2 regions of the Pseudodesulfovibrio indicus genome follow, and region 1 is predicted to be linked to the other one. Evidence: predicted binding sites of a transcription regulator. Region 1 holds the regulator's gene; the other holds the start of a gene.
What was found. The regulator sigma-54, encoded in region 1, starts transcription at its own class of promoters, with help from an activator protein. The targets are predictions, from matches to a motif close to CTGGCACGGNNNNTGCTT.
Positions count from the first base shown of each region.

Region 1 (14,557 bases):
GCGACCTCGGCCTGGCCAACCTCGACGTGTTGCTCGGCATCTCCCCCGACCGCAACCTGCACGACCTGTTGCAGACCGGCGTGGATGCCGAGGACGTGCTGGTCTCCATCGAGGACGGCTTCGACATGCTGCCCGCCACCAGCGGGGTGCCGGAGCTGGTCGAGATGGACGAGGACCTCCAGGACATCCTGTTCAAGAAGCTCATCTCCCTGGCGGGCGAATACGATTTCCTGATGCTCGACCTGGGTGCCGGCATCAGCCAGACGGTGCTCTCCCTGGCCGCCCTGACCCAGCTGCGCGTGGTGGTGGTCACCCCGGAGCCGACCTCCCTGACCGACAGCAGGGGGGGGGGGGGGGGGGGGGGGGCGGCCGACCTCCCTGACCGACAGCTACGCCATGATCAAAATCCTGGCGACCCAGCACGGCGTGAAGGATTTCCTGGTCCTGGTCAACCAGGCCACCAACGCGGCCGAGGCCAACCAGACCTTCGACAGGCTTAACGCCGCGTGCCGGAATTTCCTGAGTCTGGAGCTGCGCAACCTGGGATTCGTGCACCACGACCGGACCATCGTCGAAGCGGTCCGGCGCCAGACCCCGCTCATGAGATACGCCCCGAAAGCCAAGGCGGCCAAGGACATTACCAGCATCGCCAAGAAGCTCATCCGGTACCGGGAAGACAACCTGGAACGGATCGGCGGAAGGCCCATCCTGAAAGATTTTCCGTCCGAATGAAATTTATCAAATAGTTGTTGACGAAAAGAGTTATTTTTCGGCATAGTTAGTGAGAATTTCTGGATAGATTTCTTTTTTGTTACCTCACAGGACCAATAACGGAACCTGCGGGCAACGTATGTTTCAGGGGGAACATCATGAATAAGAGCGAGTTGATCAAGGCTCTGTCAGAACAGAAAAAAATGCACGTAGACGAGGCTACCAAGGTGGTTTCCGCCTTCGTGGACTCCATCAAGGAAGCACTCCTGGAAGGCGACCGCGTGGAGATTCGGGGTTTTGGCAGCTTCAAGATCAAGGACTACGAAGGGTACACCGGGCGCAATCCGAAGACCGGTACCGTGGTCCAGGTCAAGCCCAAGAAACTTCCCTTTTTCCGTCCCGGCAAAGAGCTGAAGGAATTCATCAACCAATAGGATGCGACGGCTCATATACTGCCTTTTGTTGGCGGTCTGTATCCCTGTGTGCGGCGTTGCCCACGCACAGGGCTCTGTTCTGACCATCCTTTATTCGGCGAATACGTTTGGCACGGTGAAGCCATGTCCCACCTGAGGCGGTCGCACCCTCGGTGGACTGGCCCGTCGGGCCACGTATTTTTTTGACGTTCATAAAACGGACTCTCCCAGGTTGCTTGTTTCCGGTGCCTATGAATTTCTGCGGCCGGGCGGCAACCCGGGGCTGGCCGAGACCATGGCGGCCATGAACAAGGCGTTCGGCTTCATGGGCTATGACGTGGGGCTGCTCTCCCCGGCCGAGGCCGAAGCCCTGCGAGCCGACTCCATCCCGGCCTGGCCCTGGCAGAAGACCGCCCGGGAAGAGCCCTACACGGTCATCCCCGTTGACGGCGGCCGCAAGGTCGGCTTCCTTCGCTTCCCTTCCCTTGGCCTCGACGAGGATCAACCCTCGGACGACCTCATCCGCAGGTTGTCGGCCAGGATTCAAAAGGAACGCGACGGGGTGGATCTGCTCATCGGACTGTGCGATTGGGGCTGGGTGGCGGAAAACGCCTACCTCCAGGCCCGCGCCGAATCGGTTCCAGACATCCTGCTCGGCAGCGGGTCCGGTGCAGGGGTCAACGGGCGCATCCTGGCCGACGGGCGTGCGCTGTGGGTCCGCCCCTACGACAAGGGGCGCTCCCTGGTCGAGGTGGCCGTCTACCAGTGGCCTCAACGAGAGAATTCATTTGCGTGGAAGGAAGTGACGAACTATAAGACTTCTTCCATAGGCATGAACGACACGATCAAGGACAACCCGGAAGTCGACGCCATGTTCGGGGATTGATCCCGACAGGGCCCTTCCGATGCATCCATACTTCAGGAGGAGATGACAATGGAATTAAGAGGAGCATTTACCGCTCTCTCGACGCCGTTCAGGGATGGCGAGGTGGACGAATCCACCTATCGCGATTTCATTGAATGGCAGATCGAGCAGGGAATCGACGGCCTGGTGCCCTGCGGCACCACCGGCGAAGCCGCGACCATGACCCACGCCGAGCAGGGAAAGGTCATCAAAATTTGCGTGGAGCAGGCCAAAGGCCGCGTTCCCGTCATCGCGGGCGCCGGCTCCAACTCCACCAAGGAGGCCATCGAGCTGACCAAACTGGCCAAGGAGGCCGGTGCGGACGCGGCCCTGCAGATCACCCCCTACTACAACAAGCCGACCCCCGGCGGCCTGGTGGCCCACTTCAAGGCCATCGCCGATGCGGCCTCCATGCCCATGGTCATCTACAACGTGCCCGGAAGGACCGGCCTGAACTGCCTGCCGTCCACCCTGAAGATGATCAAGGACGCGGTGCCCGAAGCCATCGCGGTCAAGGAAGCCACCGGCAACCTCTGCCAGTGCGCCGAGGTGGTCGAACAGTGCGGCCGTGATTTCCAGCTGCTCTCCGGCGACGATTTCACCGTCCTGCCCCTGCTCGCGGTGGGCGGCGTCGGCGTCATCTCCGTCATCTCCAACATCATGCCCAAGACCATGAGCGACATGTGCAAGGCCTTTTTCGACAAGGACCACGAGAAAGCCATCGAGCTGAGCCTCAAGATGGCCCCTGTCAACCGCGCCATGTTCATGGAGACCAACCCCATCCCGGTCAAGACCTCCCTGGCCATGATGGGTATTTTCAAGGACGCCCAGTTCCGTCTGCCCATCGTCCCCCTGCAGGACGAGAACAAACCCAAACTGGCAGCCGTGCTGAAAAACGCGGGTCTTTTGTAATGTTCATAGCCCCTGCCGTCGTGGCAGGGGCTTTTTCGTCATCTCCTGGAAGGGACGGTTTGTCGCCGTCCCTTCTTTTTTTAATAGGAAAGCGCCAGGGTGTCCGGCAGGACCGCAGCATTCACCCCGGCCCCTTCATCGGACAGGACGCCGGCCATCAGGTCGGCCTTGGTCATTCCGCCGACGTTCTTCATGCACATGGGGCAGGCCAGGACCACCCCGCCGTCCGCAATGAACGCCTTGACCAGGTCCTGGATGGACTGGCCCGAAGGATAAATCGGTGAGGGGATGTTGTCGTTAACCAGAAGCACCCCATAGACATTGAAGAACAACGTCGCCTTCACTCCCTTGTTCTTCATGATGTTGTGGGTGAACTTGATGGCCATTGCGGCCTTGTTCACGTCATCGGTGGTCACGCTGGTGAACACTCGCTTCGGCTCCCCGGCAAATGCGGTGGAGGCGAGCAGGCAGCACAGGATCAAAGCGACAAGGATTCTTTTCATGAAATTCACTCCGGGTATGCTGTTACGGGAACCGGCAGAGGCCGGATACAATTTTCACGTCATGACAATACACCACAAACCACCCCAGGCCGCAATATCCACGACTCCTTTGAAAGGAAGTCAGGGGTTGCCTGGGGCTGAACCGCGATTTATGTATTGAAATGGACCAATGGCCCCGCACGACAACCTTTGAACTCAATTCAGAGTGAGCATTGAAGGAACATGTGACTCGATTCGGAAGTAACTCGTTGGCTACTTTGGAATTGGCTCTCACCTGGAACGATGGAAACAGACGGTTCAAGGACCGCATAACGGCCCGCCGGGTCAACGCCTGGAGGGATATCTTTCCGTCCGGCCTCAAGGAAGGCCTCCAAGGAAAAACCGAGGGGGAATCCATCAGCCTGGATTTTGCCCCGGGAACGCTGGTCCCGGCGTACAACGACGGCCTGGTCAGGGAACTGGACACCCGCCGTTTCCGGTCCGTATCCGTCAACGGCAGACGCATCCTTCCGCACCCCGGCCGGTTCTATCCCCTGGGCCTGTTCTCCGGGCTGGCCGGCGTGTATCCAGGCACCATGACCCCGGCCCGCGTGCTGGCCGTGAACGGCGACGCCATGACCGTGGACCTGAACCACCCCCTCGCCCGCTTTCCGTTCTCCTTGGAGGCGGCCATCCAGTCGATTCAGGACAAGGTGTCCGACACCGGCGGCCTACTCTACCACTGGGGCGAGGAATTGTGCGACAACGGCCCGGGCATGCAGGCGCGTTCGCCAAACGGCCCGACCGAATTCATTACCCCGGGATTCCTGGACAGGGACGACGAGGATGACGGCCGTTTCTATGCCGCGCCGCGCTTCGTGGGCCATGTGGACGACACTGCCGGGGACAATCTCGCGGCCATGTACGGCCGGTTCCTCGAATCCGGGATGAAGGTTCTCGACCTGATGAGCAGCGTGCAGTCCCACCTGCCGAGCGGCCTTGAGCTCGACGTGACCGGCCTGGGCATGAATCGCGAGGAGATGGAGGCCAACACGGCCCTGGCGGAGATCGCGGTCCACGATCTGAACCTGGACCCGGCCATCCCCCTCTCCGGTCCCTTTGACGCGGTGGTCGTAAGCCTGTCCGTCGAATACCTGGCCGACCCCGTGGCCGTACTCAGGGAGGCCGCCCAACGCCTGGTGCCGGGCGGCGTGATCCTGATCGGCGTCTCCAATCGCTGGTTCCCCACCAAGACGACGCGCGGCTGGACCGAACTGCATGAGTTCGAACGCGTGGGATATCTGCTGCAACTGCTGGAAGAGGCGGGGTTCGGCGGTCCCATGGGCGCGGAAAGCGTGCGCAACGACTGGCGGCCCCAGGCCGACCGCCACTTCCTGGAGACCCGCGGCGTCAGCGACCCGGTCCACGTGGTCCACGCCTTCAGGCAATAGCCGTCGTTCCCCCCAAAAAAACAAAAGGCCCGCCAGCACAACGCTGGCGGGCCTGACTTTGCGCACTAATCAGTAAGCTTCAGCTTAGCCTTCGAAGGCCTTGATGAAGTTGGGGGCGACCTGCTTCTTGCGGCTCATGACGCCGTCCAGCCAGACGGGCTCGCCCTTGGTGGCGATGCCGAAGGCCTTCTCGACCACTGCCGGATCGTCGGAGGCGATGAGCATCTCGGAGCCTTCCTTCATGATGTCGGTCAGCAGCAGGAAGACGGAGTGGCGGCCATCGGCCTTGACCTTCTCGATCTCGGCCTGCAGGGCGGCCTTGTGGGCGTCCAGCATGGACAGGTCCACGACTTCCAGCTGGCCGATGCCGACCTTGTTGCCGGACATGTCGAAGTCCTTGTAGTCGCGGAAGACCAGGTCGCTGGCGGAAGCGCCGTCAACGGCGGACTTGACCTTGAACATCTCCATGCCCAGAGCCATGACATCGGCGACGCCGGCGATCTTGGCCAGGGCGGCGACGGCATCCTTATCGGCGTCGGTGCAGGTGACGGACTTGAACATGACGGTGTCGCTCAGGATGGCACAGAGCAGGATACCGGCGACGTTGGCCGGGATCTCGACGTTGTAGAAGTCGTACATGGACTTCAGGACGGTGCCGGTGCAGCCCACGGGCCAGACCCACATTTCCAGGGGACCGGGGGTGGTGACGTCGCCCAGCTTGTGGTGGTCGACGACGGCCACGAGCTCACCCTTGTCCAGGTTGTCGATGGTCTGGGAAATGTCGGTGTGGTCCACCAGGATGATCTTCTGATCGGTGGCGTCGGCGACGATCTCGGGAGCGGCAAAGCCGAACTTCTCGAGAACAAAGGCGGTCTCAGGAGCGATTTCGCCCTGGGTGACGGCCTTGGCGTCCATGCCACGCTTGGTGTACAGGTCGGCGGCAGCAATCGCGGAAGCGACAGTGTCGGTATCGGGGTTTTTGTGTCCAACAACCAAAATAGCCATATCAAGTCCTCCTAATTGAATTATCCATATAACAAGGGATACATCCGTTCAAAATAGAATGTGACGAATATCACAAACATCTTCGACTGCCAAGCTAAAAGCGCGGCCAAAGCAAGAAAAGCACAAAAATAAGAATGCCCGTTGCGAGAACGACATACGCCCGTTTCTGGCGCAGCGCCATGAGGCCGCCGAGGGACGCGGCGACCCACAAATGCGCCCAGGTCACTCCCAGATGGGAAAAAGCGGTGGGATACAGGTCGTAAAAGAGCTGAAAACACAGTTTGAGCGTGAAAACGGCAGCGAAAAACACGCCCCAGTTGATAAACAGGTTCCTGCCCATGGAGCGCAGGATGATGGTCCCAGGGGTGTGCATGGAGCGCGGATTGCGCGCCCAGTTGAGCATGGCGTTGTAACTGGCTTGTTCCCGATCGCGCAACCACCCTTCCAACCTGGCCCCGAGCCAGGCCAGCGGCATGCTGGCGAAGAGCACGGGCATGATCTTGGAGGGCTGGTCCAGGCCGAAATAGGTGGACAGAGTCAAGGCCGAGAAGGTCGCGGCTGTCAGGTGCGGGGGGATGTACGTCCCGGCCGGAATGAGGTCGAGCCAGAACAACTCGAAGAAAATGGCGATGTACAGGCTGGTGGTGTATTCTCCGGTGGCCGCGCCCCAGAAGAAGCCGACAACCAGGGGGCGCTCAAGCAGTCCGAGGCTTAAGGCCGTGCGGCACAGGGAGAAGAGGGCAAAAAAAAAGCGACCCCCGCAAACCAGGCCAGCGGATGCAACAGCAGCGCGGACATCAGAACCTCACCTGCACCGGGTCGTTGGGAACGCAGCGGAAGTCGAGCTCCACGCCCTTCCTGTTCAGGTGCCGCAGACAGCTCTCGTCCTCCACGGACAGGGCCACGCTGGGGGATATCTGCCGCTTGCCGGGGCTGTAGTGGACGTTTCCGATGTTCAGCACGTGGAAACCGAAGCCGGAATCAAAGGCGCGCCGGGCGTCGGCGCAGCTGGAAAAGAGAATGATCGCCTCGGGCTCGGCGGAATCGCCTGCGGAACCGGCCACCACGCCCTGGACCTCGTCCACGGAGACGAAGGTGCTGTCCACGGTCTGGGGGATGGCCAGGGACATGATCTCCTGCTGGAGAATGTCGTGAGCGAGGTCGTCGTTGGCGACGATGACGGACTTGGCTCCGGTGTAGGGCAGCCATGTTTCGATGATCTGGCCGTGAATCAGGCGGTTGTCTATGCGAACGAGAAACACGGCGGGCACCCTACTTTTTTGCTTTTCTGCGCAGCATCGCCCCTGCGACCTTGATGCCCTGCTGCCCTGCTTCCATGGCCTTCTCGGCCAGTGCGGGCAGCTTCATGGTGCGGGACTGGAGGGTGGCCACCAGCATGGGCAGGTTGACCCCGGTGATGACCTCCAGGTTCTCGGACTTCATCAATGACAGGGACATGGTGGTGGGCGAACCGCCGAAGAGATCGGTCAGAGCCACGACGCCGTTGCCCTTCTCCACGGACTGGATCGCCTTGCGCACGGCCTCCAGGGTCTCGTCCACGCCCTTGTTCACGTCCACGCCGATGGCGATGCAGTTTTCCTGCGCACCCATGACCATTTCCGCGGCCCTGAGCAGGGTCTCGCCGAGTGTGCCGTGGGTGACCAGGACTACGCCGATGGGAACGTTCTTCTTTTCAGTCTGTGCCGCCATGTCTAGCCGAGTTCCATGTGTCGATGTTCAATCGTTGCCGTATACCCTTTTTTCTTCAGGGATGCCAGCACTGACTCGGCCACGGAAACGGACCGGTGGCGTCCTCCGGTGCAGCCCAGTGCGAGGGTGATCCGGTACCGCCCTTCGTCCGCATAGAGCGGCAGGGTGTAGGTCAGAAAATCGAGCAGGTGCTGCATGAACCCCTCCCCCACCGGGTTGTCCAGGACGTAATCGGAGATCGCCTTGTCCAGGCCGGAAAGGGGCCGGAGGTTCTCGTCGAAATAGGGGTTGGGCAAAAAGCGGAGGTCGAAGACCAGGTCAGCCTCGGACGGCACGCCGTACTTGAAGCCGAAGGTGATGATATGAACGCGCATCCCCTTCCCCGCCTCCTCGATGGCCGACCACTTGGTCTGGATCACCCGGCGCAGGTCGTGGATGGAATAATGCGTGGTGTCGATGACCAGGGCCGCGGCCAAGCGGACCGGTTCGAGCAGCTCGCGCTCCATCTCGAGCGCCTGCTCCAGGCCGAGGTTGCGGCTCTCCAACGGGTGGGGCCGCCGCGTGGTGGCATAGCGCCGCACCAGCTCGCCCATCTTGGCCTCCAGGTAGACCACCTGGGGCAGGATGCCGAGATCGGCGAATCCCTGCAACGCCTCGTCCCAGCCGTTGACGAACTCGAACTGGCGCAGGTCCATGCCGAGCGCCAACCCGCGATACTTGGTGTCGAACTTGAGGATCAGGTCCGCCAGCTTGGGCGACATCTCGCAGGGCAGCCCGTCGATGCAGAAGAATCCCAGGTCCTCGAACACCCTGAGGGCGGTGGACTTCCCGGAACCGGAGAGCCCGGTGACGATGACGACGGGAAAGGGATTTGTCGGGGTCAAAACGGCCTGCCGGGTTTTAGACGTCCTTGAGGAGTGACCAGAGGCCGTCGAACCCGTCGGCCGCGAGAAACGCCTTGCGGAACTCCTCGTCCTTGAGCAGCCGGGAGATCTGGGCCAGCACGCGCAAGTGCATGCCCGCCACCTGTTCCGGGGCCAGGACCAGGAAGAAGATGCCGCACGGGCTGTGGTCCAGGGCTTCGAACTCGACTCCTTTTCGGCTTCGCCCGACCACGACCATGACCTTTTCCAGGTTCTCCAGCTTGCCGTGGGGGATGGCGATACCGTCGCCGATGCCGGTGGAGCCGAGGCGCTCGCGATCGAGAAGGACACGGACCGCTAGGTCCGTGTCCATCTCGGGATATATCTCGCCCAGGGGGGCGACCAGTTCATTGAGTACGTCCGACTTGGTCTCGGACTGCAGCTCGGGAAGGATCAGTTCCTTCGCCAGGTAATCACTGAGTTTCATGCTTAGTTTCCGGGGTCGATGAGGCCGTAATCGCCGTTCTTTCTCTTGTAGATAACGTTGACGCCTTCGGTTTCCGCGTTGCGGAAGACCAGGAACTCGTTCTCCAGGGCATCCAGCTGCATGGCGGCCTCGTCCACGGACATGGGCTTGGGCTCGTATGCGTCGGTGCCGACGATGGTCGGGGCCGCTCCGGCTCCGATCTCATCGAAGGAGATGTAGTTCATCTGCACCATCTTATTGGGACGCGCCTGTCTGGGGCGGTTCTTCATCTTCTCGCGCATCTTGCGAAGCTGGGCTTCCAGCTTGTCCAGGACCATGTCGATGGTGGAATACATATCCTCGGAGTCCTCGTAGGCCGAGATGTGAATGCGATCCGAGTTGAGGATCACGTCCGCCTTGTGGCGGAACTTCTCGACCAGCAGGTTCACCTGGAGATCTGCTTCCGCATCGGAAACGTACTTCGCAACCTTTTCAAAACGCTTTTCAGCGTAACCCTTGAGGTGATCGGACGGCTCAAAGTTCTTGAAAGTGAAGCTGATGTTCATACGCTGCCTCCTGGTTGTGTGTCCGGCAAGCAGACTAGAAATACTGCTTGCGCTTGGATGACGAAGCAATACCCATTGCCGAACGGTACTTGGCGACCGTGCGCCTGGCGATGTTCACGTCAAGTTTCTCCTTGAGGATCTCGCCGATCCGTTCATCGCTGAGCGGTTTCTTCGTGTCTTCATCCGCGATCATCTGCTTGATGAGCGCTTTCACGCTCTCCGAGCCCACCTGGGAACCGTCGTTCAGGTCCAGGGCGGAGTTGAAGAAAAACTTCAACTCGTAGATGCCGTGGGGGGTTGAAACGTACTTGTTGGTCGTGATCCGGCTCACGGTGGATTCGTGCATCTCGATGTCTTCCGCGACCTCCTTGAGGATCAAGGGTTTGAGCTTTGTCACGCCTTCCTCGAAGAACCCCCGTTGAAAGCCGACAATGGACTCGACTACTTTATACAGGGTTCGCTGCCGCTGGTACAGACTTTTCATCAACCATGCGGCGGAACGCATCTTTTCCTGGAAATATTCCTTCTCCTTGTCCGCCGCGCCCTTCATGGAATCCATGTAGAAGCTGTTCATCTGCAAACGGGGCAGCCCGTCCTCGTTGAGGATGATGACGAAGTCCTCGCCATACTTGTAGACGAAGACGTCGGGCGAGACGTAGTGCGGCTCGGTGCTGGAGAAGCTGGCGCCGGGCATGGGGTCGAGCGTCTGGATCGTGTCGAGGTAGTCCTTGAGCTCTTCCATGGTGATCTTGAACTTGCGGGCCAGCGGCTTGTAGCGGTTCTTCTCCAGGTCTTCCAGGTGGTCGCGCACCAGGGAGACCAGGGTCGGATCGTCGTAGCCCAGGACTTCCATCTGAACCAGCAGGCACTCCTGGGGGGAACGGGCGGCCACGCCCACGGGGTCCAGGCGCTGTATGCGCATCAGGACCGACTCCACCTCTTCGTCGGTGGCCTGAATCATGGAGGTCAGCTCCTCCATGGAGGCCTGGAGATAGCCGTTGGAATCGATGTTGCCGAGGATGACCTCGCCGATGGCCACTTCGTGCTCCGTGAAATCCGAAAGCCGCATCTGCCAGGTGACGTGGCCTTCCAGCGAAGGCTTGGAGGCAAGGCGCGCTTCGAACGACATCCCCTCCTCCGGAATCTCGGAGTCCCGGGACAGGGCCTGCTTGGAGGTCGAGGAAAATTCGCCGAGATAGTTTTCCCAATCGGCGGTGCGGACCAGCTCTTCCTCGGCCTGGGCCTCGGTCAGGACTTCCCGTGGGTCGGGCGTTTCCTGCGGTTCCACCTCGGGCTCGGTCTCATCCAGGAACGGATTTTCCAATAGTTCCTGCTGTACCGTTTCCAGCAGCTCCAGACGGGAGAGCTGCAGCAGCTTGATGGCCTGCTGCAACTGAGGCGTCATGACCAGTTGCTGTGTGAGCTTGAGCTGTTGCCGAAGTTCCAATCCCATGATTCCCTGCTCGCTTTACGGTTTCACAATATCGCTCGCCGGATATTTTTACTTTTTTCCCGGCTGCGGGAAGTTTTTTTCGGTTCAACTATGCCACATGCAAGAAAAGGACGCAACACAATTGTGTTAACGTCCTGTTTCCATTAATAATCCAGCGGATATACGCGAGTATGAAAAAAGTGTACCAACCTTTGGGAACCGTGTAAATCCGGAAAGCGCAAAAAATGCGCGGTTTCGCGGCTAGAGCCGGAAGTCTTCGCCCAGGTAAATCTGCCTGGCCCGGCTCGATTTGACGATTTCCTCCGGCGACCCTTCGAGGATGACCGTGCCCTCGTAGACGAGATAGGCGCGATCGCAGATATTCAACGTTTCACGAACGTTGTGGTCCGAAATCAGGATGCCGATGTCCATGGACTTGAGCACCGAGATAATCTCCTGGATGTCGATGACCGCGATGGGGTCGATGCCCGCGAACGGCTCGTCCAGGAGGATGAACTGCGGGTCGAGGATCAGGGCGCGGGCGATCTCGAGGCGCCGCCGCTCGCCGCCGGACAGGAACATGGCAGCCTGGTCCGCCAGCTTGGTGATGGTGAACATCTCCATCAATTCATCCGCCCTGGCCCGCTGTCGGCGCGAATTCATGGCCGTCTGCTCGAGGATGATCTCCAGGTTCTGACGCACGGTCAGCTTCTTGAAGATGGAACTCTCCTGGGGCAGGTAGCTGACGCCGAGCCTGGCCCGCTCGTGGAGCGGCCTGCCGGTCAGGACCTCGTCCCCCAGGACCACCTGGCCGGTGTTCGGGGCCACGATGCCCACCAACATGTAGAAGGTCGTGGTCTTGCCCGCGCCGTTGGGGCCGAGCAGCCCGACCACCTCGCGCTTGTTCAGCTCGATGTCGATGCCGTGCACGACCTCTTTCTGGCCGTACCGCTTGGACAGGTTCGTGGCTCGAAGACCGGTGGCCATCTACTGCACCTTCATGCTGCCGGGAGCAACGAAGATCGCCTTGACCCGCTGGTCGCCGCCGATGACCTCGGACCGGTTGTCCCGGACGTGGAAGTTGATCACTTCGCCGGTCAGGGAATTGGGGCCGTCCTGAAGCAGCGGGCTCTGCTCCATCTTGAGCAGCTGGGGGCCGACGAAGTAGGTCAGCTTGCCGCAGGACCCTTCGGTGGTCCCCTTCTTGGCCCGGACATTGCCCTCGGCCACGATGCGGTCCACGCTGTCGGCGGAAAACTTCTTTTTATCCTTGTCCGAGAGGTAGGCGGAGAGCTTGTCGGCCCACAGGGTCAGCTCGCCGTGCTCGGCCACCACGTTGCCCACGAAGGACACGACCTTGCCGGACTCGTCGTAGACCATGCGGTCGGAGGTGATCTTCACCGGAAGCCGGTTCGGGTCCGTGCCCGCCTGGACGGGCGCGGGCGGCGGCGTCGCGGCCACCTCGGCCTTGACCTCCCCTTCCCCGGACTCGACCGCGACAGGCGCGGGTTCGGGCTGGGGTTCGGGCTTTGCAGCGACAACGGCTTCGGCTGGCACGACCTTGAGGAACTTGGCGTTGGCGTAGCCCAGGGCCTTGGTCTCGTCGCGGTCCGCCTGGTCGAGCCGGAAAATGGCCACCCAGCCGTCCGTGGCGAAGTCCGTGCGCACCCGTTCGCCCTTGGTCAGGGTGAGGACGTGCTCGCCGGAGCGGTCCGGCTTGCTGCGCACGTTGAGGTTGACCGTGGCCTCGCGCACCTCGCCCCAGTCCTGGGCGACGGCGGAGACGGGGACCAGCAGCGCGGTCAGCGCCAGCACGAAAAACAGACAGCGAAACGTCTTCAGCAACGTCTTATTCCTTGTTTTCATTCAGAGGACTCCTCTCCAGCCCCTCCGGGGCCAGCAGCGCCTCGACGCCCCCGGCAGCCACCATCTGGCGGGCCACCAGGTCTATTTCCAGGGCCTTTGCCTGGATGGTCATGTCCGGGCGGCGCACGGTGATCCCGCCCTTGAGGTACACCTTACCTATCGCGCCCACATAATCAAGCTGCTGGGCATCCAGGGCGATGTCGCCGAACCGTCCGCTCACGCCGTCGTACAAGGTCAGGTTGTCGTTCTCCTGGTCCACCTCGCCCCGATCGGCGCGGACGTAAACCTCCTGGCGATCCTCGCCGAAAAAGGCGGTCAGCTGCGGATATTCCACCGCGATCAGCCCCAGCCCCTGGTTGTATTTGGCGGTCTTGGCCTGGAGCTTCCAGTCCATGCTCCCCTGCTTGCCCTGGACCAGCTCGATGTCCTCGGCGGACACGTCCGCGTCCTCGAACAACTGGCGGCGCGAGGCCGGGGTGGATTCAGCGGTGGTGTCGGGCTCCACGATGGGATCGGAGAAAAAGACCGCATTGATGCCCAGGCCGAGCAGCAGGCCGAAGGCAAAGATGAGGAACAGGGTCAGCGCGGGACGCCCTTTCATCTAGTCCACCCAGCGTTGCAGGGCCTGCTCCTTGAGACCTCGGGCCTCAAGGATGAACATGATGGCCTCGCGGACCGCGCCGTTCCCGCCTTTGCGGGTGGACACCCAGTCGGCGGCCTCGATGACCTCCGGCACGGCGTTGGGCACGCACAGGGCCAGACCGGCCCGCGCCATGGGGCCGAGGTCGATCCAGTCGTCGCCCATGTAGGCGGCCTCGGACGGGTCCACGCCCACCTTGGCGCAGATGTCCTCGAACAGCGGGACCTTCTTGTGCTTGCCGGAGTGATAATGCCGGATGCCCAGTTCGCGCACCCGGGCCTCCACCGGCTTCTGGTCCAGGCCGGTGATGACGCCGATCTCCAGTCCAACGGCCTGGGCCATCTTGATGCCCAGCCCGTCCTGGACGCTGAACCGCTTCATGGCGATGCCGTCGTCGCCGTAATACAAACCGCCGTCCGTGAGGACGCCGTCCACGTCGAGCACCAGCAGTTTGATGTTTTTCGCGAGCAGGGAGGCGTCAGCCACGGGCGACCTCCCACAGGGCCAGGAGCTTCCGGAGCAGGGATTCCACCTGGGCCAGAGGCAGCGAGTTGGGGCCGTCGCAGAGCGCCTTGTCCGGGTCCGGATGGACCTCCATGAACACGCCGTCCGCGCCGGCGGCCACGGCCGCGCAGGCGAGCACGGAGACGAACTCCCGCTGCCCGCCGGACGCGCCGCCCAGCCCTCCGGGCAACTGCACGGAGTGGGTGGCGTCCATGATCACCGGCACCCCGAAGGATTGCATTTGCGGGAAGGAGCGCATGTCCACCACCAGGTTATTGTACCCGTAGGTGGAGCCGCGTTCCGTGAGCCAGATGTGCTCGTTGCCCGCGGCGCGGAGCTTGCCGACCACGTTTTGCATGTCCCAGGGGGCCAGGAACTGGCCCTTCTTGACGTTGACGATACGCCCGGTCTCGGCCGCGGCCACCAGCAGGTCGGTCTGGCGGCAGAGGAAGGCCGGAATCTGGAGCACGTCCGCCACCTCGGCCACCGGGGCGGCCTGCTCGGGGTGGTGGATGTCCGTGACCACGGGCAGCCCGGTGGCCGCCTTGACCTCGGACAGGATCCTGAGGCCTTCTTCCATGCCCGGGCCCCGGAAACTGGTCACCGAGGTCCGGTTGGCCTTGTCGAAGGAG
Region 1 is NZ_CP014206.1:2,590,946-2,605,502, reverse strand. It holds partial or broken gene AWY79_RS11710 (MinD/ParA family protein) at 1-732, shown strand, start outside; gene AWY79_RS11705 (HU family DNA-binding protein) at 870-1,145, shown strand; gene AWY79_RS11700 (UshA-like (seleno)protein family 2) at 1,147-2,010, shown strand; gene dapA (4-hydroxy-tetrahydrodipicolinate synthase) at 2,059-2,940, shown strand; gene AWY79_RS11690 (DsrE family protein) at 3,021-3,443, opposite strand; gene AWY79_RS11685 (methyltransferase domain-containing protein) at 3,701-4,873, shown strand; gene AWY79_RS11680 (manganese-dependent inorganic pyrophosphatase) at 4,958-5,878, opposite strand; gene AWY79_RS11675 (PTS sugar transporter subunit IIC) at 5,973-6,647, opposite strand; gene AWY79_RS11670 (PTS sugar transporter subunit IIB) at 6,676-7,140, opposite strand; gene AWY79_RS11665 (PTS sugar transporter subunit IIA) at 7,151-7,588, opposite strand; gene rapZ (RNase adapter RapZ) at 7,591-8,472, opposite strand; gene AWY79_RS11655 (PTS sugar transporter subunit IIA) at 8,489-8,938, opposite strand; gene hpf (ribosome hibernation-promoting factor, HPF/YfiA family) at 8,941-9,483, opposite strand; gene rpoN (RNA polymerase factor sigma-54) at 9,518-10,936, opposite strand; gene lptB (LPS export ABC transporter ATP-binding protein) at 11,177-11,902, opposite strand; gene AWY79_RS11635 (LptA/OstA family protein) at 11,903-12,781, opposite strand; gene lptC (LPS export ABC transporter periplasmic protein LptC) at 12,765-13,382, opposite strand; gene AWY79_RS11625 (KdsC family phosphatase) at 13,383-13,907, opposite strand; gene kdsA (3-deoxy-8-phosphooctulonate synthase) at 13,900-14,557, opposite strand, start outside.

Region 2 (14,557 bases), 190 kb from region 1:
AGGGCACGGAGTCGTTGTGTGCGCCGTCGAACACGTAGGCAAAAAAGTACTTCACCGCCACATTGAGCAACCGGGCGTCGCTGACCGGCTCGGCGGGATCGCAGAGCCGCTCCACGTCGGCGGCCAGGGAGTCGCGGGTATAGAAATCCGGGGCGATGGCCTGCGCCGGGGGATGGACCATGGCCGTGAAGTTGCGGGCCTGGATGGTCGCCGAGGCCAGGGGGGAACCGGTCAGCAGACTCGCTGCGCCGCGCCTCCCGGCGGATTCGTATGGAATGGTTATCTTGCTCATGGTGTCCTGGACGGGTTTCGCTTCGGGAAATTGTTGCCGTCCCGATCACCAGTGCAGGGACCATACCGGGCGCGCCGGATTGTCGCCAAAAAGTTTCACTTTTTTGGAAGTAAAATCATTACGGAAGGTTGGAGAAACACACCCGCAGAACTGGGGACAAAGAAAAAGCCGGTCCCGTGGGACCGGCCTTGTTCTCTTGGAGCGGGAAACGGGATTTGAACCCGCGACTTCAACCTTGGCAAGGTTGCACTCTACCACTGAGTTATTCCCGCCCGTATGCGGCGGTTGTGCCCTAAAAAAGCCGGTCTCGTCGAGACCGGCCATGTTCTCCTGGAGCGGGAAACGGGATTTGAACCCGCGACTTCAACCTTGGCAAGGTTGCACTCTACCACTGAGTTATTCCCGCCGAGTGGAGGCGACATCCGGATTTGAACCGGAGAATGGAGGTTTTGCAGACCTCTGCCTTACCACTTGGCTATGTCGCCATCGTTTTGGAGCGGGAAACGGGATTTGAACCCGCGACTTCAACCTTGGCAAGGTTGCACTCTACCACTGAGTTATTCCCGCCCTCAAAAGCGAACCACTGTTTACCCGCGACCCCTTTGGGTGTCAAGCGTATTTTAAATTTTTTTGAGAATCGGGAACACATGAACTCCCTGGAATTTTTGGCCTAATGGAAAGACTTTACTTTTAGACCCTTTTTGGTATACCAACGCGCTTTAATTCGTTAAAAAAGGGGTTACACCCGCGACTCCTCAACAGACTGCCCACTCCTAGAGGGGAGGTTCATAATGGAAGCGAATGATCTGAAGTACTTCAAGGAAACCCTTAACGGCATGCTCGACGACATCCTCAAGAAGAGCGAGGCTACCATTGAGGACATGACCGAGTCGGGCGAAGTCTACGCCGATCCCGCTGACCGGGCCACGGCCGAGAGCGACCGCGCGTTCACCCTGCGGCTGCGCGACCGCGAACGCAAGCTGATCAAGAAGATTCAGAAGGCCATCAACCGCATCGACGACGGCGAGTTCGGCCTCTGCCAGGAATGCGGCGACGACATCTCCATCCCGCGCCTCAAGGCCCGGCCCATGACCACGCTCTGCATCAACTGCAAGAGCAAACAGGAAGAAGACGAGGCCGTTCGCGGCGACTAGCCGCCGTCCTCTCTGCGCATACCGGCCATGGAAGCCAACTTTTTCCGCTTCCTCTGCGCCGGACTTGCGCCCGCTCTTACTGGCCGCCGGATCGACAAGGTATTCGGCCCGGCCCCCGGCGTATGGGTGCTCGACATCCAGAACCCGGGCCACCCCCTGCATCTGATATTCAGGCCCGCCCGACCGGCGGGCCATTTATTTCTGTCCAACACCAAGCCGGTCAACCCGCAGACCGCCCCGGCCATGGCCATGTGGTTCCGCAAGCGGCTGAGAAACCGCAAGATACTGGGCGCGGTGGCCGACTGGCCCTCCCTGCGCCTGGCCCTGCACCTCTCCCCGCGCACCGACCCGGACGGCAAGACTTTCCTGCTTTTCGACTGCCGCAGCGGGATGTCCCTTGAGGACGAATTGCCCGCCGGGTTCGGCGACGCGCCGGACTGGCCCGCCCTGGAGGACGTCCTGGGCGACCCGGACATCTGGCGCGAATACCCGCACATCTCCCCGCCCCTGCGCCAGGCCCTGGCCGCGCTGCCCGAGGACCAGGCCCACGCGCTGTATTTCAACGTGGCCACCGGTTCGTCCGAGACCTTCCACCTGGCCCGCCAGGGCGACGGATGGGCCGCGCCCCTGGCCTGGCCCGCGACCAGGGACGCCGAGACCTTCGAGTCCGCCCTGGAGGCGGCCACGGCCTACGGCGAACGCGACCTGTTCCCCATGCTGGAAATGGAGGAGGACAAGGGACAGACCCTCCAGCTCAAGCGGCTGCGCAAGAAGGTGAAGCGCAACCTGGCCCGGCTGGACGAGGAGGAGGGGCGGCTGAGCGCGCTGCTCGACGAACAGGTCCGGGCCGAGGCGTTGCAGGCCGAGCTGTACCGGTTCAAGGACGCCGAGGGGCTGGAGTCCGTGGACGTGGCCCACCCCGAGCACGGCCCCATGACCGTACCGCTGAATCCGCACCTCTCGCCCACCGAAAACATGGAGCGCTATTTCAAGCTGGCGTCCAAGGCGCAGCGCGGGTTCCCCCACGTGGCCCGCCGCCGCGCCGAGCTGCTCGAGCAGCTCGCCCGCATCGACGAAGGCAGCCTGACCCCGCAGCCCGCGCCCGGCAAGGCAGCCGACGGCTCCGAAGGCCCCGCCGCCCTGCCCAAGCGGTTCCGGGGGCTGGCCGTCAGCCTGTTCCGCACCACGGACGGGTTCACCGTCATCCGGGGCAAGAACAAGAAGGCCAACCACGACATCCTGAGCAAGGCCGCCTCGCCCTTCGACTACTGGTTCCACGTGGAGGACGGCCCCAGCTCCCACGTCATCCTCAAGCGCGACCACCCCGGCCAGGCGGTCCCGGAGCAGAGCCTGGTCCAGGCCGCCGTGCTCTGCGGACTGAAGAGCTACCGCAAGGACGACGGTAAGGCGGACGTCATGTACGCCCTGGTCAAGGACGTGCGCAAGGTCAAGGGATTCAACCTCGGCCAGGTGGCCGTGGACCGCAAGGAAGGCACCCTGCGCGTGGACCTGGACCCCGGCCTGGAGACCTCCCTGGCCCGCCCCGTCGATTTATAATCCTTGAAGACTGGACACCGTCCCCGAGGCGAGGCAAAGTCCGAGAATGGCGGCTCCCCCCTGCGCGGGAACCGCCGTATCGGCACGCCCGCCGCCCCTGAGCGGCAGCCGCGCAGGACACGATCAAGCGAGGCAGGCTAAGATGGAGACCGCACAATTCGAAAAATGGGACACCTACCTGGTCCACGAGCATGAGCTCATCGAACGCGCCATGGCCGTTCTGAAGCAGAACCTCGACGCCCTGGAACAGGGACGGCACGACCCGACGCAGCTGACCCGCGCACTGGATTTCCTGCTGGAGTTCGGGGACAAGGTCCACAACCGCAAGGAGGAGGACCATCTCTTCCCGCTGATGCACCAAAAGGGCATCCCGGTGGAGGGCGGCCCCCTGGGGGTCATGCTCCGCGAGCACGAGGCCGAGCGCGAGCTCCTGGCCCGGATGATGCTCGCCGTCCCCGGCCTCGACACCCTCTCTCCGGAGGAGAGGGACAACTTTTGCCGGGAGGGGATGGACTATCTGCGCATCCGGGCGGAACACATCTGGAAGGAGAACGACGTGCTCTACGCCATGGGCCGCCAGGTGCTCTCCCCGGACGAAGGGGCCGGACTGGTGGACGCCTTCAACGCCATTGACCTCGCCGCCTACGGGAACCGGGCCAAGGAAAATTTCCTGGCCATGATCGAGGAGATGGAGAGCGTCGGAAAGATGCGCACGCGGCTGGTGGAAAACCTCACCCCGGACCAGCTGCACGGCATCCTGGAGACCCTGCCCTTCGAGGTCACCTTCGTGGACGCCGAGGACACGGTCGCCTACTTCAACAAGCTGGACAAGCCCAAGATATTCGCCCGGACCCGGTCCGTGGTCGGGCGCAAGGTGCAGAAATGCCACCCGCAGAAGTCCGTGGACACGGTGGAGAAGATCGTCGAGGGGTTCAAGGCGGGGACCCACGACAAGGCGGAATTCTGGATCGATATGGGCGAAGAGACCATCCTCATTCGCTATTTTCCGGTCTACGGGGACGACGGGACCTACCTCGGCGTCTGCGAGGTGACCCAGGAGGTGGGCTGGATCAGGCGGCTCCAGGGCCAGAAACGGCTGCTCGACTGGTAAAAAAAGGGAGCGCGGCAAACCGCGCTCCCTTTTTTTCCGTCCCGGAAATCTCCCCTAGACCATCCGGTTGACCGACATCTTTTCGAGCATGTTCAGGGCCAGGCTCTTCTCCTCGTCCATGCGGTTGGCGACGCTCCGGCGCACCCGCGCGGTGGAGGCCCCGAACTGATCCTTGCGCGTCTCGTACACGCCCTTGATGAGCATGGCGTTGAAGTCTTCGTCGCGGCCGTGGCCCACGAACCGGTCGATGACCTTGTTGAAGATGTTGGCCGCGCCCGTGGGGCCGTGCTGGACCGAGGTGGACCAGAGGACCTCGCGAAGGACCGGCGGCGCGTTGTCGAAATCGAGCCCGGTACGGCGCAGGATCATCTCCCTGGCCGGATCGTAGGTGTTGGAAGCGATGAAGTCGTGCTGGGCCTTCTCGAACCCGACGGGGTCCTCGGCGGCGATGGCCTTCCACTCCACGGGCATGGCCCCGCCCTTCTCCCCGGTATCCGCCGGTCCCGCCGCGCGCAGCCGGTCCGCCCAATCCGGCCTGTGCCCGTCGAGATAGGACAGAAATTCGTCCATGGTCCCGGTCCTGGAGGCGATCTGGTATTTGCCGTAGGAGGTGCCGCCCACGCGGTCCCAGCCGATGGCCCCGACCCCGGCGTCTCCCGACTCGAACCGGGCGGACAGCTCGCCGGGAATGCGCCTTCCGTTGCCCGGCAGACCGGCCTGCCGCACCGGGGCGGCCCCGGCGGCGGGCGCGGACGGGGTGCGGACCGCCGCCTCCTCGCGCATGATCCGCGAGATCACGGACAGCGCCTCCATCATCATGTTGTCGTTGATCATGGACACGTCGAACGAGGACGCATTGTCCTCTCCGTGCCCACCCTGGTCGGCCTCGCCGAAAAGGTGCTGCGTCATGCGCATCTGGTTGTCGTAGGCCGCCTTGATGTGCGCCAGCCGTTTCTGCTCGGACACGGAGTCGCCGGTGGCGGGCCGCGCCGCCCGCATGAACTCGTATCCGCCGATCTTCCCAATGGACATGTTCCACTCCTGCCTTTGAACGTCAAAAAATTGGCCCGAAAGAGGGTCCCGACGGTGGAAAAGCAAGGGCTGTGCCGAACGGCGCAACCGATTGGAATGGTGTAAAAATCAGGAATCGAACAGATGGGCGAAGCGGACGTCGGCGCGCATGGTCTCGGCCAGCCGTCGGTGGCCCGAGGGGAAGGCGTAGCCGTCGAGGCGCGCCGGAGGCACGAACCCGCCCTCCACGGCCTCGTTGAAGACCGGGGGCGCGGGATCGCCGTCAAAGGCGCACAGGAAGCAGTGCATGGTCACCCGGTAGCGGGTATAGCTGTAGCGGACCACGGTGATCTTCTCCACCGGGCGCACGCGCAGCTCCACCTCTTCCATGTATTCGCGGGCCAGGGCCAGCTCCGGGGTCTCGCCCTGCTCGATGCACCCGCCCGGGAACTCCCACAGACCGGGCCAGACGTCGTCCGGCTTGCGCTTCTGGATGAGCACCCTGCCCTCGTGGAGCAGCACCCCGGTGGCCATGTCGATGCGGATGACCTCCTTGGGCGCGGGCAGCACGGGCCGCTCGGCCACGGTGCCCCGGGCCAGGGCCGCGCAATGGTCGCGCACGGGGCAGCCGGCGCAGTCCGGGTTCTTGCGGCAGACCAGCGCGCCCAGCTCCATGATTGCCTGGTTGAAGTCGCCGGGCCGGTCCTCGGGGATCAGTTCGCGGACGGCCTGCTCGATGACCGCGCGCCCCTCCCTGGAGCGCACCGGTGCGGCCACGTCCAGGAGCCGGGCGAAGACCCGCAGCACGTTGGCGTCCACGGCGGGCTCGGGCAATCCGAAGGCGATGGAGGCCACGGCCCCGGCGGTGTAGTCGCCCACGCCCGGCAGGGCGCGGATGTCCGCGTAGTCGGCGGGGAAATCGCCGCCGAACTCGTCCATGACCAGGGCGGCGGCGCGGTGCAGGTTGCGGGCGCGGGTGTAGTAGCCGAGCCCCTCCCAGAGGTTGAGCACGTCCTCCTCCCCGGCCTCTGCCAGGGAGCGGATGTCCGGGAAGCGGGCCATCCAGCGGTTGTGGTACTCCACCACCCGGTCGATCTGGGTCTGCTGGGCCATGATCTCGGAAACCCAGACGGCGTAGGGATCGGGGTCCCGCCGCCAGGGCAGGTCCCGTTTGCCCGCGTCGTACCAGGCGAGGAGTTGTGTGGTGAATCCGTTCCCGTCCATGCCGGGGTAGAGTTACCCTCCCTTGGCCTGGTTGGCAACCGCTTCGGCGGCCTTGGCCGCGGCCTCCTGATCGCCCAGGTAGTAATGGCGCACGGGGGTCAGGTCGTGGTTCAGCTCGTAGACCAGCGGCAGCCCGGTGGGGATGTTCAGGGTGGTGATCGCCTCGTCGGACATGGAATCCAGGTACTTGACCAGCCCGCGCAGGGAGTTGCCGTGGGCCACGATGAGCACCCGCCGCCCGGCCTGTACCTGGGGGGCGATGGTCTCGAACCAGTAGGGCATGGTCCGCTCGATGGTGGTCTTGAGGCTCTCGCAGCGCGGCAGCTCGTCCGGGGCGAGATCGGCGTAACGCCGGTCGCGGCCGGGAAACCGCTCGTCGCCTGGGTCCAGCCCGGGCGGCGGGGTGTCGAAGCTGCGCCGCCAGACAAAGACCTGGTCGTCGCCGTATTTCTTGGCGGTCTCGGCCTTGTTCAGCCCCTGAAGCGCGCCGTAGTGCCGCTCGTTCAGCCGCCAGGTGCGGTGCACGGGCAGCCACATAAGGTCCATCTCGTCCAGCACGCGCCACAGGGTGCGGACGGCCCGCTTGAGCACAGAGGTGTAGGCAACGTCAAAGGTCAGCCCCGCCTCCTTGAGGAGTTTGGCGCCGTCCAGGGCCTCTCGGACGCCCTGCTCGGTCAGGTCCACGTCGGTCCAGCCGGTGAACCGGTTCTCCAGGTTCCATTCACTCTGTCCGTGTCGGATCAGTACCAGCTTGTGCATGTTTCCTCCGCTTCGATTCCGGTTATCGAAACGGAGCATAACCCGGATGGGGGATTGTTGGGAAGGGTCGGATCAACGCCGCCGGGAAGCCTTGCGGATTTCATCGTCGATCTGCTCGAAAAGCTCGCGCTTGCGGCGGTCGAAGGACAGGGCGCTCTTGACCGAAGCCACGGCCAGACAGAGGATGCTCAGGATGATGACCAGCCCCTTGGATATCTCCCAGCGCTGATTGGCGTCCTTGATCATGTCCAGGATGTAGTTGCCCTGGATGTCCTTGGTGAAATAGATCAGCGCGGGCAGTCCCACCAGAAGCAGCCCCAGGCCGACCAGCTCCAGCCAGATGAAATTGCGGCCGAGCATGAGGGTGAACAGCGTGGAATCCCGGACGATCCGCAGGGTCACGAGGCGGCCCTGGAGGCTGTGGATGTGCTCCTCGATCTCGTCCACGAATTTCAGCGACTTGCGGAAGTTGTCCGCATCATTGAGGTGCTGGGTCCTGATCCAGTTGATCTTGTCCACGCAGAAGTTGAACTCCCGGTTGAACTCCAGGAGCAGCCGGGGAAACGGGAACCAGGCGGCCTCCCGCTGGATTTCGCGCAACCGGTCGGAAAGATATTCGATGTTGGCGTTGATGCGCTTGACCTCGCGCTTGACCTCGGCGCTGAGCGCGGTCTGGAACCGCTCCGTGCCCTTGAGCATCTGCTGGTAGGCCACGTAGTTGCTCGTCAGGCTCAAGTTCTTGAGCCGGTCCAGCTCTTCGTTGGCGGTCTCGAAATAGGGATGCCCCTCGTCGAACCGCTTGGCGATGTCCTCGGTCAGGGAGTTGACCTCCTCGCGGATATCCTCGGCGGTGGTCTCGGCCTGGTTCCATTTCTCCCACAGCGCGCCCATGAGCTGCACCCGGCCCCGCTCCAGTTCCGGGTCCAACAGGATGCGGTTGAAGATGTTCGGGTCGCGGGAGATGAGATCGAAGAGGATGTCCATGGCTTGGCCGGTGAAGCCCATCTTGACCATGCACACCGCCTGCCGGTAGACCGGCTGCACCCAGGTGGGCGCAACGGTGTTGACCCGCTTGTAGGTGTTCACGGCGTCCTTGAGGTTGCCCTCCACTTCCATGAGCCGCGCCTGGAGCATGGCCATGGTCGCCTGTTGCAGGGGGTGTAGCTCATGCGCTCCGCCTCCTGCCAATGGAACATGGCCTGGCTCAGGTCGCCCTGCTCCAGATACCAGTAACCCCACAGGGACTGCGGCTGGTAACTCCTGGGATATTTGGCCTGCGCCTCCTTGAGCAGCCGCTCGGCATCCTCCATCTGCCCTTGTTCCAGGGCTTCCAGTGCCTCCCAGATGTATTCGCCCTCCTGGGGGGCCAGTTGCTTGAAGCCATCGTCCCATTCCTTGTTCCGGCTGCGCCAGACCAGCTTCAGGGTCCGCAGCTGAACCGAAGCGTTGATCTCGAAGACCGCGCGGGCCGTGAGGCTCTTGGCGTCCTTGCGCTCCTCCATGACCCGCTGGATGTCGGCCCGGAAATTGCCTTCGCTGATTTCGGAATCAAGCCCCGCGAAGCCCGAGGCCAAATCGTCCAGGTTGGTCTTGGCCAGCAGATGCCAGATCTGGGGCTGGGGCGCGGACAGCCGCTTGGACGGGCATTGGGAGGGCGGATGGTTCTTCAGGCCGCAGTAGAAGCACTCGACGGCGCCTTCCGCTCCGGCCAGGGCGTTGGGCATGGGCACCTGAAGGGTGCCGTAGTCCATGCCCTCCTCGCCGTCGCGCAGGGCCAGGGTGCACCAGGAATCGAGGTTGATCTGACTGGTGCCGAAGCGGGCCTCGTTCATGCGGAACCAGGGGTTAAGCAGGAAGCCGTCCATGAACCGTACGTGCGGGAAATCCGGGGTCATCCGGTTCCAGTCCAGGCCGACCTTGCGGGGCAGGTCCGAGGAAAACGGCAGGTTGGCCTGGGGGGTGGCCACCATGACCACGGGCCAGTACTTCTTGTCCGCAGCCTCCTTGTTGCGCCGGATGAGGTTCATCATCTCGGTGCAGAAGGTCCACAGGAGCCGGAAATTGTCCAGGGGCAGGAGGATCGCCCCTTCCTTGATGTCGGAAATGTATTTCAGCCCGAGCCGCTGGAGCACCTCGATGATGTCCGCGGAAAAATCGCGCCAGCCGAGGATGCTCTCCTTGTCGGACATCTTTCCCAGCGGCTTGATGATGAAGTACCAGCGGCGGGTGGATTCATAGTCCAGTCCCTGGTCCGCCACCAGCCGCAGCCACTCCACGTTGGCCAGCCCCTCCATGGGCCCGGCGGATTCCGTGGTCAGGCCGTGGACGGTGTGGACCTCGTCCTTGAGCTTGGGGTGAACCACCACCTCGAAGGCGGTCGGAGAGGCAACCTTCTGCCGGTCCAGCTCCACGGAGAGCGACACCGAATGCGACAGGTCGTACCCCACCAGGAAGGTCAGGGGCACGATCTGACAGAACACGGGCATGGGGTTCACGCGGGCCCAGACCTGGAGCCGGGCGATGGCCCGGAAAACCTCGGTGGTGTTGCAGTACCAGAGTCCCTGATCCGTGTCCTTGGCCACGCACAGCGCGCCGTACTCCTGCAGGGTGTTGGTGACCGTGTTGTTCAGGTCGCCCCTCCAGGCCAGCCAGACGCCGAAACCGGAGGCCACCAGCCTGGACTGGCTGATTTCGGGGAGATTATCCAAGAGTTTGGCTAGGATCGGCACATGCTCACCTTACGCCCGGACAGCGTCTGATTGCAAATGGAAAACCATGCGGGCAAAACAACCGCCCGGCATGCGCTAAGACAACGTATTCAAGGGAATTTCTTTCCCGTCGCGGACCATGCAAAACAGGGTCCAAACGCGGTCTGCCTCTTCCTTTTTGTCTCTCTTTTCGCACCCTTGCATATATATCTCCACCTTGCGTCGCAGGGCGTCCAGGGCCGACTCGCGCTGCCCGTCGTCAAGTTTTCGGCTTTGCAGGATTTTTACCAAAGCCCGTATGCGGTGCAGGTCGGCGCAGGGAACGCACACGGACAACTGGTCCGCCCTGCCGCCGTGCTTGACCGTCAGCGGCTCCCGGACCAGCCCCACCGGGAAGTGAAGGCAGGCGCGCAGCCACATGTCGTAGTCCTCGCAGGACGGCATGGCCGTGTCGAAGGGTCCCATGACCTCCCAGGCGCGCCGGGTGAACATGGTGCACGACGGGCTGATCAGGCACATCTCCAGGGAGGCATCAAAGAACCAACCCTCGGGCCGGGCATACCGGGCGGGCTGGTTGACCCGCTTGCCGTTGCGGACCCAAATCTCTTCGGTCTGGGATATCTCGAATCCCTTGTCCGCCATGTAGCCGAGCTGGGCCTCCAGCTTGCGCTCCATCCATTCGTCGTCGGAATCGAGCAACGCCATGACGTCGCCCCGGCACCGGGCGATGCCCGCGTTGCGCGCCCCGGACACCCCCTGGTTCTCCTGGCGGAAGCTCGTGATGCGCGGATCGGTGTACCGGGCCAGGACCGCGTCCGTGCCGTCGGTGGAGCCGTCGTCGATGACGAGGCACTCCCAGTTGCCGTAGCTCTGGGCCAGGACCGAGTCCAGCGCGCGAGGCAGGAATTCCGCCCGGTTGAAAGTCGGCAATATGATGGATACAAGACTGTTTTTCATGTATATCCCCAGTAGCTTTAAATAATCTTGAATCCGGGCTGTTCAAAAATGGCGAGATGCGAGGCGCAAAAAAATTCAAGATTGAAAGGCAGTTCCTGTAGGCGAGAGTTTGAACTTTTTGCCGCATAACAACGTCATAAGATCTTGTACGGCTCGAAGACTCGCCTACAATTCACTTAACGAAGCAGATCGCCGTTTTTCAACAGTCCGGTAAAACCTTGCGTTCGGTGTCGCTACCTGTCATGTTGTGTACCCAACAGTCCACCCAGGCGCAATCAATGAAAATATTCCAAGTCATCAATGTCCGCTGGTTCAACGCGACGGCGTGGTACGCCATCACCTTGAGCAAGCTCCTGGCCGACGCGGGCCACGAGGTCCTGGTGCTGACCCAGGCCGGAACCCTGTCCGAGGCCGCCGCCGTACAGGCGGGGCTGCGGACCGTTTCCGTGGACCTGAACACCACCAACCCCGTGCGCTTCGCGGGCGCGGCCAAGCATATCATACAACTCCTGCGCACGCACCGCCCGGACATCGTCAACTGCCACCGGGGCGAAGGGTTCTTCCTCTGGGGGCTGCTCAAGCTGTTCGGCTTCCGCTACAAGCTGGTCCGCACCCGCGGCGACCAGCGCCCGCCCCGCTCCGACGCCCTGAACCGCTGGCTCCACGCGGGCGTGGCCGACGCCGTGGTGGTCACCAACCGGCGCATGGCCGATTATTTCCTGCACAAGATGCGCACCCCACCCAACGGGCTGTGGCTCATACACGGCGGCGTGGACACCGAGAGGTTCCGCTTCGACCAGACCGGGCGCGACCGGGTGCGCCGGGAGTTCGGCTTCGGTCCGGACGACCTGGTGGTCGGGTTGCTGGGCCGGTTCGACCGGGTCAAGGGCCACCAGGAGACCATTCGCGCCGTGGCCAAACTGCGCGCCGAAGGGATCGCCAACATCCGGCTCTTCCTGATCGGCTTCGACACGGCCATGACCAGCGACCAGATCAAGGCCCATATCGACGAGGCGGGAATTGCGGACATCACCCGCATCAGCGGCAAGCGCGACGACGTGGCCGCCTGCGTGTCCGCCCTGGACGTGGGCGTGGTCGCCTCCCTGTGGTCCGAGGCCATCGCCCGCTCCGCCCTGGAGATCATGGCCGCCGAGCGCCCCCTGGTCTCCACCGACGTGGGCGTCATGCCGGACCTCGCCTTTCCCGACCTGCTGGTCAAGCCGGGCGACGTGGACGGACTGGCGCGCGCCGTCACCCTGGCCGCCCGCCCGGACAAGCGCGAGGAGACCCTGGCCGCCCAGAAGCGGACCATGTCCCAGCTGACCCTCGACGAATTCCTCAAGCGGACCCTGAATCTCTACCAGAGCTTGCTCGACGGCGCCTAAGCCCGGTCAGCCCCCGAAGAGCTCCCTGGTCTTGGCGATCTTTTCGGCCACGGCCAGGACCGTCATGGCGTAGCTCTCGGAGTGGTTGTAGCGGTAGATGACCCTGAGCTTCTGCTCCCAGGTCAGCGAATCCTTCCAGCCGTGGCTGGCCACGTAGTTGGCCATGCTGTGCAGGGCGTCGCGGGTCTCGAACAGATCGATGCGCCCGTCGCCCGATCCGTCGCGGCCGTAGTGCCCGACGCTGGTGGGCATGAATTGGCATAGCCCGATGGCCCCGTAGACCGAACTGGGGATGGACAGCGGGTCCTGATTGTTGCCTCTGGCGTAGCGGATCAGCGCCTTCAGCTCCTCGTACGCCCAGTCCCCCTTCTCCTCGGTGCGACGGACCAGCCACGCCCTTGTCTCGGCCTTGATGTCGGTCCGCTCGATGCGGTCCTCGATGAGCGAGAAATCGCGGGCCAGGGCCATGGAGGCCAGGATGGTGAACGCGTTGTAGTCCCCTGTGGTCATGCCCAGCCGCGTCTCCAGGAGCATGAGGGCGGTGAGCACTTCCCCCGGCACCCCGTATTCCTCGTGGATGACGACGAAGTCCGCGCGGTGCTCGCGATAGAAGGCGTAGGCCCCGGCGATGAGCAGCGGATTGAGGTAGCGGTCCATGACCTCCGGCTCCGGCGGCGGGCCGGGCTCGCGCGTGGACAGGCGGGTGTTGAGCAGGACGTTCATCTTCCGGGCCATGATCTCCGGGGAGAACTCGAGGTCCGGGCTGGAAAAGAGGTAGGCGGTCTTGCGCCGATCGAAGCCGTCGGCGGCCAGCCGGTCCACCAGCGGGTCCCACAGAGAACCGGCGAACGCCGCCCCCGCCAAGGCCAGGACGAAAAGAAAAACGGCGGCCAACGCGGTTGCGATGGCCGCGCGTTTCGTGCGGTCGGTGTGTCGGGAATCAGATTCTGTCCATGGGGACAAAGCCCATTTCCTCCTCGAAATCCTCGTCCATCTGGTCCGAGAACTCCTTGAGATCATAATCCTTCCCACAGGCGGGACAACGGAGCGTCACCTCGCGGCATCCCCGGTAGGCGGTCAGGTCGAGCCCGCAGGAGGCGCACTCCATTCCCCTGGCCTCCCAGGTGCGTTTGCGGCCGAAGACCATGTTCTTACTTGATCTCTTTGAGACCGAGGTTCTTCTCGCCCATGGCCACGTACAGGGCGGACACGGCGGTGCCGTAGTCGGCCAAGGCCTGGGACAGCTGAGCCTCGGCAAAGGTCAACCGCTCCTGGGCGTTCAACACGTCGGTGTTGGTGCCCACCTGGGCCTGATAGCGGGCCACGGCCATGCGGTAGGCCTCTTCGGCCGCAACCACGGACTTCTGGGCCACGGAGATGCGGTCGGCGGCTTCCTGGATGTTCAGCAGGGAACGCTTGACCTCGAATCCGGCGTTGAGCCGGGTGTTCTCCAGTTCGGCTTCCATCTGCTTGACCACCTGGGCGAACTGCCTGGAGTTGTAGTAGTCGGAACCCCACTGGAAGATGTCCATGGATGCGCCGACGCCGGCAGTCCAGTATTCGCTGGCCCGTTCGGAGTAGGCCCCGCCGCCGTTCAGGCCGGGATCGTCACCGCGGTTGACGTAGTCCCAGGTGGCGTCCACCTGCGGATAGAAACTGCTCTCGGCCATGGTCACGTCCTTCTGGGCCATGTCCACGGACTTCTGGCCGATGAGCAGGTCGGGACGGTTGGCGTAGGCGCGGGTCAGGCAATCCCTGAGGGACAGATCGAAGGGAATATACTTCAGCTCGCCCACGTACTCGACTTCGGCCTCGATGGGAATGTTCAGCAGGGTGTTGAGCTGGGCCTCCTGGGTGGAGACGTTGTTGCGCGCCCGGAGCAGTTCCTGCTTGGCGGTGGCCAGGTCGACCTCGGCGTCCAGGACCTCGGCCTTGGGCCGCAGTCCCACGTCGTAGAAGGCGGTGGTCACCTTGAGCTGGGATTCCAGGCGGGCCACGGAATCCTCGGCGCTCTTGACGTCCATGCGGGCCTTGAGCAGCGACAGGAAGTTGGACTGCACGCTCTCGACCAGGGTCAGCTCGACGTTGGTCAGCTGGGCCTCGGTGGACTCCTTGTTCAGCTTGGACTTCTGCCAGCCGGCCAAAAGGTTGAAACCGGTGAACACGGGCTGGGTCAGGTTCAGGGAGCCGACCCAGTCGCTGTGCTCGTTGCTGGAGGTATACTTGCGGTCGTAGTAGGTGTACCCGTAGGTGCCTTTCAGGGCGGGTCCGAACTTTCCGAGGGCGGAATTCTCGCCGAACTGAGCGCCCTGCAGCTGGGCCCGGATGCCGGTCATGGACGGGTTGGCATTCAGGGCGCGGGTCACGCACCGCTCCAGGTCGAAGGGACCGGAGATGCC
Region 2 is NZ_CP014206.1:2,399,111-2,413,667, reverse strand. It holds gene AWY79_RS10720 (hypothetical protein) at 1-292, opposite strand, end outside; tRNA gene AWY79_RS10715 (tRNA-Gly) at 490-564, opposite strand; tRNA gene AWY79_RS10710 (tRNA-Gly) at 624-698, opposite strand; tRNA gene AWY79_RS10705 (tRNA-Cys) at 703-777, opposite strand; tRNA gene AWY79_RS10700 (tRNA-Gly) at 785-859, opposite strand; gene dksA (RNA polymerase-binding protein DksA) at 1,084-1,446, shown strand; gene AWY79_RS19550 (NFACT RNA binding domain-containing protein) at 1,474-3,003, shown strand; gene AWY79_RS10685 (PAS domain-containing protein) at 3,146-4,114, shown strand; gene AWY79_RS10680 (VgrG-related protein) at 4,169-5,146, opposite strand; gene mutY (A/G-specific adenine glycosylase) at 5,255-6,349, opposite strand; gene gpmA (2,3-diphosphoglycerate-dependent phosphoglycerate mutase) at 6,362-7,108, opposite strand; gene AWY79_RS19365 (hypothetical protein) at 7,181-8,248, opposite strand; gene AWY79_RS19360 (tetratricopeptide repeat protein) at 8,191-9,837, opposite strand; gene AWY79_RS10660 (glycosyltransferase family 2 protein) at 9,913-10,773, opposite strand; gene AWY79_RS10655 (glycosyltransferase family 4 protein) at 11,052-12,158, shown strand; gene AWY79_RS10650 (lytic murein transglycosylase) at 12,165-13,052, opposite strand; gene AWY79_RS10645 (dual CXXC motif small (seleno)protein) at 13,099-13,305, opposite strand; gene AWY79_RS10640 (TolC family protein) at 13,310-14,557, opposite strand, start outside.
Region 2: AWY79_RS10680 (VgrG-related protein) is a predicted target of sigma-54. The motif match lies at 5,207-5,224, and genes of this name have one in related genera.